DNA from 3 places in the Pseudoalteromonas sp. RB2-MNA-CIBAN-0110 genome. Region 2 is predicted to be linked to each of the others. Evidence: predicted binding sites of a transcription regulator. Region 2 holds the regulator's gene; each other region holds the start of a gene.
What was found. The regulator LexA, encoded in region 2, represses DNA repair genes until DNA is damaged. The targets are predictions, from matches to a motif close to TACTGTATNNNNATACAGTA.
Positions count from the first base shown of each region.

Region 1: the regulator LexA is predicted to act here: its motif matches at 1,811-1,830, upstream of AAEY68_RS07545 (YebG family protein).
Region 3: the regulator LexA is predicted to act here: its motif matches at 2,678-2,697, upstream of dinB (DNA polymerase IV).

Region 1 is NZ_JBEOOQ010000010.1:95,613-99,907, forward strand. Features, by position in the region: partial or broken gene putP (sodium/proline symporter PutP) at 1-1,167, shown strand, start outside; gene AAEY68_RS07545 (YebG family protein) at 1,442-1,759, opposite strand; gene AAEY68_RS07550 (ComEA family DNA-binding protein) at 2,073-2,369, shown strand; gene AAEY68_RS07555 (DUF6170 family protein) at 2,394-2,696, opposite strand; gene dsbB (disulfide bond formation protein DsbB) at 2,698-3,216, opposite strand; gene fadR (fatty acid metabolism transcriptional regulator FadR) at 3,759-4,295, shown strand, end outside.
Region 2 is NZ_JBEOOQ010000043.1:13,232-17,526, reverse strand. Features, by position in the region: gene ctaD (cytochrome c oxidase subunit I) at 1-848, opposite strand, end outside; gene coxB (cytochrome c oxidase subunit II) at 848-1,990, opposite strand; gene lexA (transcriptional repressor LexA) at 2,474-3,091, opposite strand; gene AAEY68_RS17555 (PaaI family thioesterase) at 3,259-3,699, shown strand; gene AAEY68_RS17550 (hypothetical protein) at 3,700-4,080, opposite strand.
Region 3 is NZ_JBEOOQ010000022.1:44,719-49,013, forward strand. Features, by position in the region: gene AAEY68_RS12065 (M17 family metallopeptidase) at 1-1,483, opposite strand, end outside; gene dinB (DNA polymerase IV) at 1,613-2,665, opposite strand; gene AAEY68_RS12075 (acyl-CoA thioesterase) at 3,345-3,779, shown strand; gene AAEY68_RS12080 (aldo/keto reductase) at 3,789-4,295, shown strand, end outside.

The DNA of each region.
Region 1 (4,295 bases), on a different contig from region 2:
GACTCTATAACAATCCCAGATTACTTCTCAAATCGCTTCAATGATAAGTCAAACTTATTACGTGTTGTATCAGCTGTTGTGATTATAGTCTTCTTTACTCTTTACACGTCATCTGGTGTTGTAGCCGGCGGAAAATTGTTTGAAAGCTCATTTGGTCTAAGTTATGAAGTGGGTTTATACATTACAACGGGTGTCGTTGTTTTATACACTTTGTTTGGTGGTTTTTTAGCGGTTAGCTTAACTGATTTCGTGCAAGGTTGTATCATGTTCATCGCACTGATTCTAGTGCCTACTGTTGCATACTCTTTACTTGAACAACCTCTGGAATCTACTTTACATAGTGTAAATCCAGATATGCTTAACTGGATTGGAGCAGGCTCTGCATTAGGTATTATTTCTGCAATGGCATGGGGTTTAGGTTATTTTGGTCAACCACATATCATCGTTCGTTTTATGTCGGTACGTAGTGTTAAGGATATGCCTAAAGCTCGCCGTATTGGTATGACATGGATGATTGTTGCTGCCCTTGGTGCTGTTGGTACTGGTATATTTGGTGCTGCTTATACTTATGAAAATAATATTGTAGTTGAAGATCCTGAAACGATTTTCCTAATTCTTTCTGAGTTATTGTTCCACCCACTTATTGCTGGCTTTTTACTAGCTGCAATTTTGGCTGCTATCATGAGTACTATCTCATCGCAATTGCTAGTAAGCTCAAGTTCATTGACTGAAGATTTATATAAAACATTTTTACGTAAAGATGCTAGCGACTTTGAATTAGTTACTGTTGGTCGAATTAGCGTTGCATTTGTTGCCCTGTTTGCAATTTATTTAGCGTACGATAGAGATAGCTCTATTTTAGACCTAGTAAGTAATGCATGGGCAGGCTTTGGTGCTGCTTTTGGACCACTTGTATTGTTTAGCCTTTATTGGAAACGTATGAATTTTGCTGGCGCCTTATCTGGTATGTTAGTAGGTGCGTTTACAGTGCTTGTTTGGATTTATGGTCCGTTTACTATTAATGGTGAAAGTTTAAGTAGCTTTATGTATGAAATAGTACCTGGCTTTATTTTAGCGAGTATCGCAATTGTTGTTGTTAGCTTAGTAACAAAAGAGCCAGAGCAAAACATCACTGCTTTATTTGATGAAGTAGAAAAAGAGCTTTAAATAGCAATTACTATTCATTTCAAAATGAGTAGTAAGTAATACCAATCCGCGATAATACTTAATCATTTTGCGGTGCTAAACGTGTTGCTACCGGCGTTAAAAAATTATCATTTAGAACAACTAAATATCAAATTTTTGCCTAGCTATCAACACGTTTTTCCATCCTCAAAATAGATCACTTAATTAAGCGAATTGGTATAATAAAAAAGGGAGCAACTAAGTTGCTCCCTTTTTTATTTAGTTTGTCCCGTCCGAGGAGAGGGCAATCTACGAGTTAACTTGCTTTTTTATCGTTGTTATCTTCAATTGATGCAACGTTATCTGACTTTTTACTTTTTGCTGGCGCTTTGGTAACAACTGGATCTTTGCCGCCCTTTAATATGGTCATAAAGTCATCTTTGCTTTTCGCTATTTCTAAGGCAAGTGATTCAATTTGTTGCTCACTAAGCGGTACGTCTACCTTTTCTAGCATTAGCTCAAGTGATTCTGCTATATCGAGCATCTTGTCATAAGCATCAGCTTCTTTTTTGGTAGTAAACGTCATACGCTCGACTCCGTTTCGTTCTACAACATATTTAACAACAACAGCCATGATTTCTCCTGCAAAATTGCTTGGCACTGTGGTTTGTAAAAACCATTAGATTACTGTTTTTATGTACAGTAATGGTTTGGGCGTAAATTTGCAAGCGCGAAGTATTAATTTTTAGGTGTCTTAAATTTGACAAAAAACGGTAACTTTACTTTAGTTAAGCAATCACTTGTTGTACCAGCTGCATTTTCAGGATTTCGGATCATAGTGATAATGCGTTTAGGTACACTTTAAATGATGAGCTTTTCAGTTCCTTACTTTTTGGTTTTCCTGAGCAACATTCAAAATTAAGAAAAGAAGAATAGGGACAAGTTTGATGAAAACGTTAAAAAATTTATTCATAATAAGCTTATTATGCTTACTACCTGCAACTACCGTATATGCACAATTATCGGAAGTAACTAAGCAAATGCCTCAAGTTGAGACAATTAGTATAAATAATGCCGATGCAGAGATTCTTGCTAAGCTACCAGGTATAGGTAAGAAAAAAGCGCAGGCAATAGTGGACTTCCGTGAAGAAAACGGCGAATTTAAAAGCGTCAGTGATTTATCGCAAGTTAAAGGAATTGGTAAAAAACTATTAGCCAAATTAGAGGGGAAAATTTCACTTTAATAGCAGTAGATAACAATCAGGGCGCTATGCGCCCTGATTAAATTGTTTTAATGCATCGCTTAAGTGTTTTTTAGCAAAGTTGATTTCAATAGGTGTTGTTAAAAGTGGGTAGCAAAGTCCGCCGAGTATCAAAAACGGGATTAATATCCAACCTTTAAATACCGTGAATATTAAAAATAGTGGACTTAGTAATATTAATTTAATAATACGCAGTAACACTTTATCAGTTGGCGATAACATACTTAAAGAAAGTGCTATTACGTCTTGGCGCTTGCGTACTTTTAGATGTTTAAGCTCATCTAATTGGCTTGAAAAAAATGTAAACATATCAAATCGACTTTTTAATTAATAAACGGCCAATAACTATAATAAATAGTGTTAGTGAGAAAATCCCAAATATAATTTCCATCCAAGCAGGCATGCTCAAACCAACAAACTGCCAATCTATATTTCCACAATCCCCGGTCGCCTGAAAAAAGCTAGGTATCCATTCATGTAACGGCATAAACGATGGGAAGTTTGGTTCAAACTCACAGCTAAATGCAAAAGGGTCTGTGGTGGTTTGCATATCAATATGCTCGCGAGCAATTAAATATCCCCAAACACTCGATACACCCCAAATTACATACGCTAATATACGAACTGCTTTGCTCTGTGGTTTAGTAGAACCTACAATACCTGCGCCTAATAGACCCAGTACGGCTGTACGTTGATATATGCACATTATGCAAGGCGCCAATCCCATTTGGTATTGAAAGAAAAGGGCGGTCACTTCAAGTAAAAAAACGATAGCTGTAAATAAAAGCCACGGGGTACGTTGGGTGGGTAATTGCGCAAGCCAGTTCATAAAAATTCCGCGTTTAAATAAGACGTTAGATTATGACCTAGGATAATGTATGCGGCAACAAAAAGGAAAAAAAAGCTACCGAAGTCGCTTTTTATAAGATGAAATTTTTGACCACTCAATGCAGCCTCAGCAGAGGCTACATGACGCTCGACTTAGTTCCCATTGATACATAAGCTTAGTTATATCGCTTACTTATACAACATTGGTACATTGCCTAATCAATTCTTTAAAGTTGCGGTTAGAACGCTCTGTTGCATAGGTGTTCCTTTTTAATGTACTTATGTGTTTTAAGTTGATTCAGCTAGGTATGGTGTAAATAAAATATCAATAATTACAATGTACCTACAATGAATATTGCTCTGTATATTTATACATTGTAGCGATATTAGAGAAACCTAAATTTTATTATTTATTAATCTTTAATTTCTACTCATTTGCTTATTAATATACCTGACTTTACTTGTTAGTTATGCTTCGTCTGGTACAATCAGTCAGTTATTCGTGTAAAACGATGAGTGTTGATTAATTCGAGTGGGAACTGGATGAGAATTTTTAAAGCGAAAAGCCCAGCAGGATTTGCTGAAGAATATATAGTTGAATCTATTTGGAACGGCGATTTCCCTCCAGGTTCAATTCTACCTGCCGAGCGAGAACTTTCAGAGTTAATTGGTGTAACAAGAACGACCTTGAGAGAAGTATTACAGCGTTTAGCACGTGATGGTTGGTTAACAATTCAGCATGGTAAACCAACAAAAGTAAATAACTTTTGGGAGACGTCTGGCTTAAATATTCTTGAAACACTTGCGCGCTTAGATGAAGACAAGATGCCAGAGCTGACAGATCAGCTTTTATCTGCACGTACTAATATTAGTGCTATTTATACACGTGCTGCAATTAAGTTGAATCCTGAACGTGTAATTGAAATTTTATCACAAAGTCATGAGCTAGAAGACACTGCGCAGGCATTTGCTGACTACGATTATAAAGTTCATCACGAATTAGCCGTTGCGGGTAATAACCGTATTTATGTATTAATACTCAACGGTTTTAGAGGTTTTTATTCAAAGATTGGTTGTCAT
Region 2 (4,295 bases):
TTTTTACGAGAAAAGGTAGGTATTATTGTAGATATAATGCCAAAGGCAGGAAGAATCATTATGTATACTTCGGGATGACCAAAAAACCAAAAAATGTGTTGGAACATCACCGGGTCGCCACCGCCTGCGGCATCAAAAAAGCTGGTCGCAAAATACTTATCGGTAAGTACCATAGTGACAGCTCCTGCAAGCACTGGCATTACCGCTATTAATAAAAAGGCAGTAATTAACCACGTCCATACAAATAAGGGCAACTTCATCCATGTCATGCCTGGGGCACGTAAGTTCACTATGGTTACAATCACATTGATTGCGCCCATTATTGAACTAATCCCCATAATATGTACGGCAAATACAAACAATGCAGTATTATCATTACTGTATGTTGTAGACAGTGGTGCATAAAAAGTCCAACCAAATGCAGGACCCCCACCAGGCATAAATAACGATGCCAATAGGATTAAAAACGCAAACGGTAAAATCCAAAAGCTCCAGTTATTCATTCTTGGCAATGCCATATCTGGCGCGCCAATCATGAGTGGTATCATCCAGTTAGCAAGGCCTGTAAAGGCCGGCATAACCGCACCAAACACCATAATTAAACCATGCACTGTGGTCATTTGATTAAAAAAGTGAGGATCGACCAACTGTAAACCTGGTTGAAATAATTCAGCTCTGATCACCATGGCCATTCCACCACCAATTAAGAACATGGTCAGCGAAAAAATTAAATATAAACTACCTATATCTTTATGATTAGTTGTGTAAAGCCAGCGTTTAAAACCTTTAGCTGGGTGATGAGCATGATGAGCTTCATTGGCGTTAGATTGTTCTACTATGCTACTCATTAGTTCGCCTCCACTTTGGCATCAAGTGCTGCCTGTATTTGACTCGGTTGAATAACATCACCCGTATCATTACCCCACGCATTACGTTTATAAGTAATAACCGCTGCTAATTGCTTTATAGATAACTGTTTGGCAAATGCTTGCATTGCCGTACCGGGTCGCCCATGGATAACTACATCAATGTGATCTTTTATATCGCCAAGCACTATAGGGCTGCCTTTAAGTGCAGGAAATACACCCGGTAACCCCATGCCAGTAGGCTGATGACATGCAGCACAATTGGCCATATATACTTGTTCGCCTAAAGTCATTAATTCTTCTTTTGGGAGGGTTTTATCAAGTAATGCGGCATCTGCTAATGCTGCTTTTTGTTTAGCTTGCTTTGCATCTGCAAGCCACGTTTTAAAATCAGCCTCAGATTTAGCGACCACCACAACGGGCATAAAGCCATGATCTTTACCACACAACTCAGCACATTGGCCTCGGTAAGTACCTTCTTCGTTTATGTTCGTCCATGTTTCGTTTATAAAGCCGGGATTCGCATCTTTTTTAACTGCAAAATCAGGTACCCACCAAGAGTGAATAACATCGTCAGAAGTCATTAAAAATCGTACTTTTTGATTTATTGGCAGTACGAGAGGTTTATCAACCTCAAGTAAGTAGTTAGGATTTTTATCTGCAAGATTCGCTATTTCATCTTGCGGGGTAGATAAAATAGAGTAGAACTCTACATCTTCACCCATATATTCATAATGCCATTTCCATTGCGAGCCTGTAATTTTAATAGTGAGATCAGCTTTGCTGGCATCTTCCATTGCAATTAGGGTTTTAGTGGCTGGTACTGCCATAGCAATTAAAATAACAAACGGGATTGCAGTCCAAAGTATTTCTACTTTAGTGCTTTCGTGAAATTGGGCAGGTACAGCCCCTTTAGATTTACGGTGATGAATAAGTGCCCAAAACATAATTGCGAACACTATCACCCCAATCACACAACATATTATAAATATGGTCATGTGCAGCTGATATACATTATTGCTTATATCGGTTACGCCTTTGCGCATATTGTATTGGCTGTTAGCCAAAACTGGGTGCGAAAAAACACATAATATAAGCCACAAGGTAGAGGTCAGTTTACCCATGTGACGGCTCCTTTGATGCTATTGCGAATGCAAAGCGAAGAGGCATACGGCTTAAACGCCAATTCGTTATTTTTATTTTTTTAGTCAATCTCATTTAATATTGATTGGTTTTGCTGCGCCAACAACGGGTTTGTGTATATTGTGTGTTCTCAAAACTAAAAAGCTGTGAGTTATTATTAGCTCAGCACATTAATAATTAGCTAAAAAATGAACAACAAGCAAGTTTTAGTATAAAAAACAATCAGGTGATATTGAGTAATTAATAAAAAATCAGTAACCAACTAGGTAACAGTAAGTTCAAAAGATGAGCAAAACAAAGGGGTTTAACGCATTCGAAGGGGGAAAATATAAGTGCAAAAAAGTTTACAGCTTAAATTGTCAGTGAGCTATTTATGCCCTATTTTTAGTGCGAATTTAAAACAAAAAATGCGTACTAATTAGTACGCATTTATAAAACTGCTTGTTTAAAAGCTATTTTTAAAGTCACATCCAATCAGCGTTTCTTATAACGCCAACGGCTAAGCCTTCAATATTAAAAGACTCATTTTCAAGATCTACTTCAATAGATTCAAAATCGTCGTTTTCAGCATGAAGTAATACTTTACGACCCGCTTTCTCAAGACGTTTTACAGTTACGTCTTCGTCTAGGCGGGCAACAACAACTTGCCCGTTTTCAGCGGTTTGAGTACGATGTACAGCAAGTAAATCACCATCCATAATACCAATATCTTTCATGCTCATACCGTTAACGCGTAGTAAAAAATCTGCAGCCGGTTTAAACATTAATGGATCGATTTTGCAGTGACTTTCAACGTGCTCTTGCGCCAAAATAGGTGAACCAGCAGCAACACGCCCTATAAGCGGTAAACCTAATTGTTCTGGCTCTTCTTCTTCAATTAACTGAATACCACGGCTTGCACCTGGTTTCATTTTAATTGCGCCTTTTTTAGCAAGTGCTTTTAAATGTTCTTCAGCAGCATTGGCACTTTTAAAACCTAATGTTTGCGCTATTTCAGCACGTGTAGGAGGCATACCAGTGTCTTTAATAAAAACTTTAATTAGTTCGAGTATTTGAGCTTGGCGGTTCGTTAATGGTCGCATACAACTGGTTTTCCATACAGTATATTTAACTGTGAGTATATACAGTTAAATAAAAATCGCAAATTTAAATTAAGCCTTAAAATAGCCAAAGTAATTTCACTTGTGTACATTTTAGGGATATAACTAAAGCTAGGTTTATAAATGATTAAAAAAGCAAAGGAGTCATTATGAGTATTTGGTACCAGCCCATCACTTTAGAGCTGTGCAAGCAGTTAGAACAAGGCATTGATGGCCAAGGAACATTAATGAAAACCATGGGAATAGAAGTCACTGAAATTGGTGATGATTACTTAGTAGCCACTATGCCGGCAATTCCTGAGCATCATAACCCAATGGGAATGGTTCACGGCGGTGCTAACGTTGTACTTGCCGAAACAGTTGCCAGCTATGCAGCTAACTTTGTTGTCGATTTTACAAAATTTTACTGCGTGGGGCAGGAAATTAGCGCAAGTCATTTAAAAGCATCTCGCAACGGCACTTTAACAGCAACGGCAAGAGCGTTTCATATTGGCAAACGTAGTTCAGTGTGGGAAATAAAAATTACAAATAGCCGCAATGAGCTGTGCTGCGTATCAAAAATGACCGCAGCAGTCGTAGAGCGAAGGTAGTTACTTTTCGATTGGGTAAATTGTAATTTCCATACCCGCACCAATCGCAGATATACGTAGTAATGTATCTGCATCTAAGGCTTGATTAAAGCACTTAGGGGAAGTGCCTGATTCAAAACCAATATCAAACGTTCTACGTGAACAGCTTAACCATTGCTTTAGCGCGTTACGCGAACACGATTCAATAAGCTCACATATATGGTTTATTGCTTTGTCAGGCGTGTTTACTACACCTGTTGCTTCAATACGCGCTAATTGACGGTATTCGTCTTTGTCATAATGTAAAATCGTCGCGACTTTTTTCAAGTCTGCCACTAGCAAACTAATATCTTGCTTTGATTCAAGCTCAAGATCTACATTTAAAAATTGAATTTCCGACATCGTTTCGTATTTATCCTCTAATAATTTCATTGCAAACTTTAACGCAGTTTTACCGTTATACCAAATCAACTATGCTCTATTAACCACTTTATATAGATATTTCGCAGCTTTTAAGTATTTTTTAGCGTTTAAAGCTAGCTGGATATCAAACACTCAGCTCAATTAAACAAATAAGTCATGTTAGCAATTTAAGTGTAATCTTTTTTATTTTTAAA
Region 3 (4,295 bases), on a different contig from region 2:
CAGCCGTTGGCTTGCCATGCTGCCAATCACCGCCTTCAACACCGCTTCCTGCAATGTCCATATGCACATAAGGCAAAGGCTGTGCAGAGTCGTTACCGTGCTTATCAAGCCCACCAACAATAGCCATAAACGCCATAGGGAACTGATGTCCACGCGCAGTAACTGCAGATGCCGCATTATTACTAGAGAGTACATCGTCTGCTAGCGTGCGTGGTTTAATAAAGTCGTAATCTTCACGGCGAGAGCGCGATACTTCAGCGCCATCTGCCCACAAATCTCCAAGGTCAGCTATTTGACGTGAAACACCAGCGCTACGAGCTGGACCGTTTTCAACATACGCACCGTAAGGACCCATTGCACGTGCCGCGTGACCCGTTAATGTAGCAACAGTAAACAACGTTGGGTTTATTTCGCCTTTAGCTAAATCTTTCATTTCGCTAAGCAGGTCGCCCATTGCTAAGCGCCCTTCTGCATCGGTATTACCAATGCGTACACGGATACCTTCGCGGCTAGTAATAATTTCATCTGGCACAAAACAATCCGAGCCAATAGAGTTACGAACAACAGCCAAGTACGATACTACTTTAACGCCTTTAGGCTGATAATCCGCAACGGCTTTCATAAAGCCCGCAACAGAAGCAGCGCCGCCTTTATCGCGACTCATACCTGCCATATGGCCACCTACTTTTAAATCTGCACCGCCTGTATCGTATACAAGACCCTTACCTACAAACATAAGTGTACGAGTAATTTCGCCCTCTGGTACATATTCAAGCTTAACAACACGTGGGTGATGGCGCTCAACTGCATACGATGCACGAGCAACAGTGCTTAGCATTGGGTAGTTTTTATCAATAGCTGCAATATCATCAATTACGTCAACTGCAATGCTTGAGCCTTTAAATAAATCAACGCAGTAATCAGCAAAACGTGGTGGAGCCATACGCTCAGGTTCGGTGCCACACAAGTCACGCGCGGCATATTGGCCTGCAGCAATTGCATTAACAGCTTTGATTGTTTGCTCGCTTGCGCCAACTAAACCAATTTGAGTAATAGGTTCAATACTTTCACCGTGATATTCACGTGCTTCTAATGGCTGCCATAAGGCTTGGCAAGCGCCTAAATAAGCAACTTCTAAAGCATGCTGATAACGGCTATCGCCATTTAAATTTGGTAAAAATAATGCAGGGTTAACACTACCCGACGCTTTTGCTTCGTTAATTGCTAATTTAGCAGCATCAAAATAACGGCGAACATCGTCGTAATCTCTATTTAACGGACCCGTTGGCGCAAGTACAACGCGTTTGTTTTCAATCACTAATAAAGTAACTTGTTTACCAATACGAGAATCAACTTTTGCTTGGTCTAAAATAGCATCACGTAATGAGTTATTTGGTAATAAAGAAAAGTCATCACTAATAATAATAAGCGCATCATGAGATGTGCATTCAAGGCTTGCACTAACCGCTTGAGGGTATGCCATAAATAAAGTCCTGTTAGAAAACATAAGCCCCTATTATCGTCGATTTAAATATTGAAGACCAGCAAGGTGCGATGAGCTAATTATACAACTTGCCAATAAATGGCAACTTGGGGTTACAGGCTTTACAGCTTAATCGAGAATACTCAGTTGGAAGTTTTGTTCTGGCTCGCTTTTAATGCCAACGCCTATGCCAAGTAACCTTACAGGTTGTTGTAGCCCTCGTTGATAGGCCTTAGTAAGGAGTTGAATAAATATTTCTGTGTTTAGCTCGTGGTATGCCTGATCGGCTGAGGTCACTACAAAATTTGCAAACTTCACTTTAACACTCAGCTTATTAATACGGTTTTGTAATTGCTGTTTATTAAGCCTTAAAACTAATTCGTCTAACAATTTTGGCAGCTCATCTAAGCACTCTTGCAAACTTGTTTTATTGTATTCGTAGGTATGCTCAACACTCAGCGACTTTCTGATGCGATCTGTTGATACTTTACCAACATATTCACCTGCACATTTTTGATAAAGCGACACACCAAAATTACCCACATGTTGCTGCATCCAGTTAACGCCTTTTTCACGTACATCCTTGCCGGTATATAAGCCTTTTAAATTTAGCTTTTCGAGCGTTACTTTACCCACCCCCGGAATTTTCCCCAGCGGTAATTGCGCTAAAAAGTCATCAACCTCATGAGGCAAAACGACAAATTGACCATTCGGTTTTTTTTCGTCGCTGGCTATTTTGGCAATAAATTTAATCGGTGCAATGCCTGCTGATGCAGTGAGCCCGGTGGCATTGTAAATATCGGCTCTTATTTGCTGTGCAATAAGTGTGGCACTGCCTTTACAAGCGGTGCTGTCTGTTACATCTAGGTAGGCTTCGTCTAAAGAAAGAGGTTCAACTAAATCTGTGTAGCGGCTAAATACTTCACGTATTTGATTTGAAGCTTCTTTGTATACAGCCATGCGCCCTGGGACAATAACTAAATCGGGGCATAATTGTTTAGCATGATAGTTCGACATAGCCGATCGCACGCCATATTCTCTCGCTATATAGTTAGCGGTTGAGAGCACGCCTCGTCGGCTATTGCCTCCAATAGCAAGCGGTACACATGCAAGTTTTGGATTATCTCGCATTTCTACTGCTGCATAAAAGCAATCCATGTCTATGTGAATAAACTTCTTCATCACCACAACAATAACTGGTTATTTATACAGTCATTATTATAGAATCAAATGTGATAAGCAAGCCTAGGGCCTGTTTATCTTTCGAGGTTAAATTTGCAGCAGTATGTTTGGTATTTAGGCAAGGCAGAGCCTATGTAGTGTGGTTATTCCCCATAAATAGGCGATAACGTAGCACAAATGCCAAACATACGCTGCCCGAAGGGTTCTGCCTAGGGGCAATTTACTCTTTGTTGCTCGGTTTTTACTTAGCCCACTAGGTCACAAACCTCGCGCCGCGATTAAATAGCCCCTAGATTGAACAAATTTTAATCCTGAAAGGTCAACAGGCCCTAGTTAACTATTAAAAAAAGCGCTTATTACCTTCTTGCTCTTTATAACCGCGCAACCAAAACATAACCTCGAAAAAAAACCCTGCTAACATCAAAATAATAGCGCCTGATTCGTTACCCATTGCGTAACAGGTAAAAGAGGCTATAAAAACCAAACAAGCTAAGGACCAATTAATTATGTTCTGCATATTTCTACCTCTGTGTGTTTTTGTGTTTGTCTGTGTAATTTAACTGTAGACCTAAAATTAAATAGGTACAATCATCTTATAAAAAAACATGCCATTAATTTCCTTGAGCTCGTAACCCCATGTTGATAATCTAAGTACTTTAAAATTAAGGGCCAATAAATAATGCAAACGTTTAAAGATCAGCACCCTATCCATACCGACATCACCGTAGCGTGGGCTGATATGGATGCACTACAACACGTAAATAATGTAGTGTATTTACGTTACTTTGAAATAGCCCGAATCGACTTCTTAAATAAAATAAATCTGTTCGATACAATAAGCCCTAATGGCGTGGGCCCGGTAATAAGCGAAAATAACATTCGTTATAAACGCCCAGTTACATTCCCAGATACGCTTACAGTCGGTGTTACTATTTCTGATATAAAAACAGACCGGTTTGTTATGAATTACACCGTATTTAGTCACGCACAAAACGCTATAACAACCACAGGCACTTCAAAAGTGGTTATGTTTGATTTTGAAACAGGCCAAAAAGCCCTCATTGCAGAGCCTCTTTTATCGGCGTTAGTTAGCTACTCTCAAGACGAGCAATAAGGAATTCTCATGCAATACAGCCCACTTGGCAGCAGTGGTATTAACGTTTCAAGAGTATGTTTAGGCAGTATGACTTGGGGTAAACAAAATACTCAAAGCGATGCTGATGAACAAATAGCCTATGCGCTAGAGCAAGGCGTAAACTTTATTGATACAGCCGAAATGTATGCAGTACCGCCCTCTCCAGAGACCTATGGAAAAACTGAGGAAATTATTGGCGATTGGCTATCGCGTAATCAGCAAAAGCGCAGCGATGTGGTACTTGCTACAAAAATTGCAGGCAATGGATTATCGTGGGTACGTGATGGTGGCAATATTACGCGCCAAACGGTAATAGAAGCCGTAGACGATTCACTTAAGCGCCTTAAAACCGACTACATTGATTTATATCAGCTGCATTGGCCAAACCGCTCTACCCCGCACTTTGGCAGACAATGGCCCGGCACTCTTAAATTTACCGACGTAAATACACAAGAGCAGCAAGCTAGTATGCTTGATATTCTAGAGGGCCTTAAT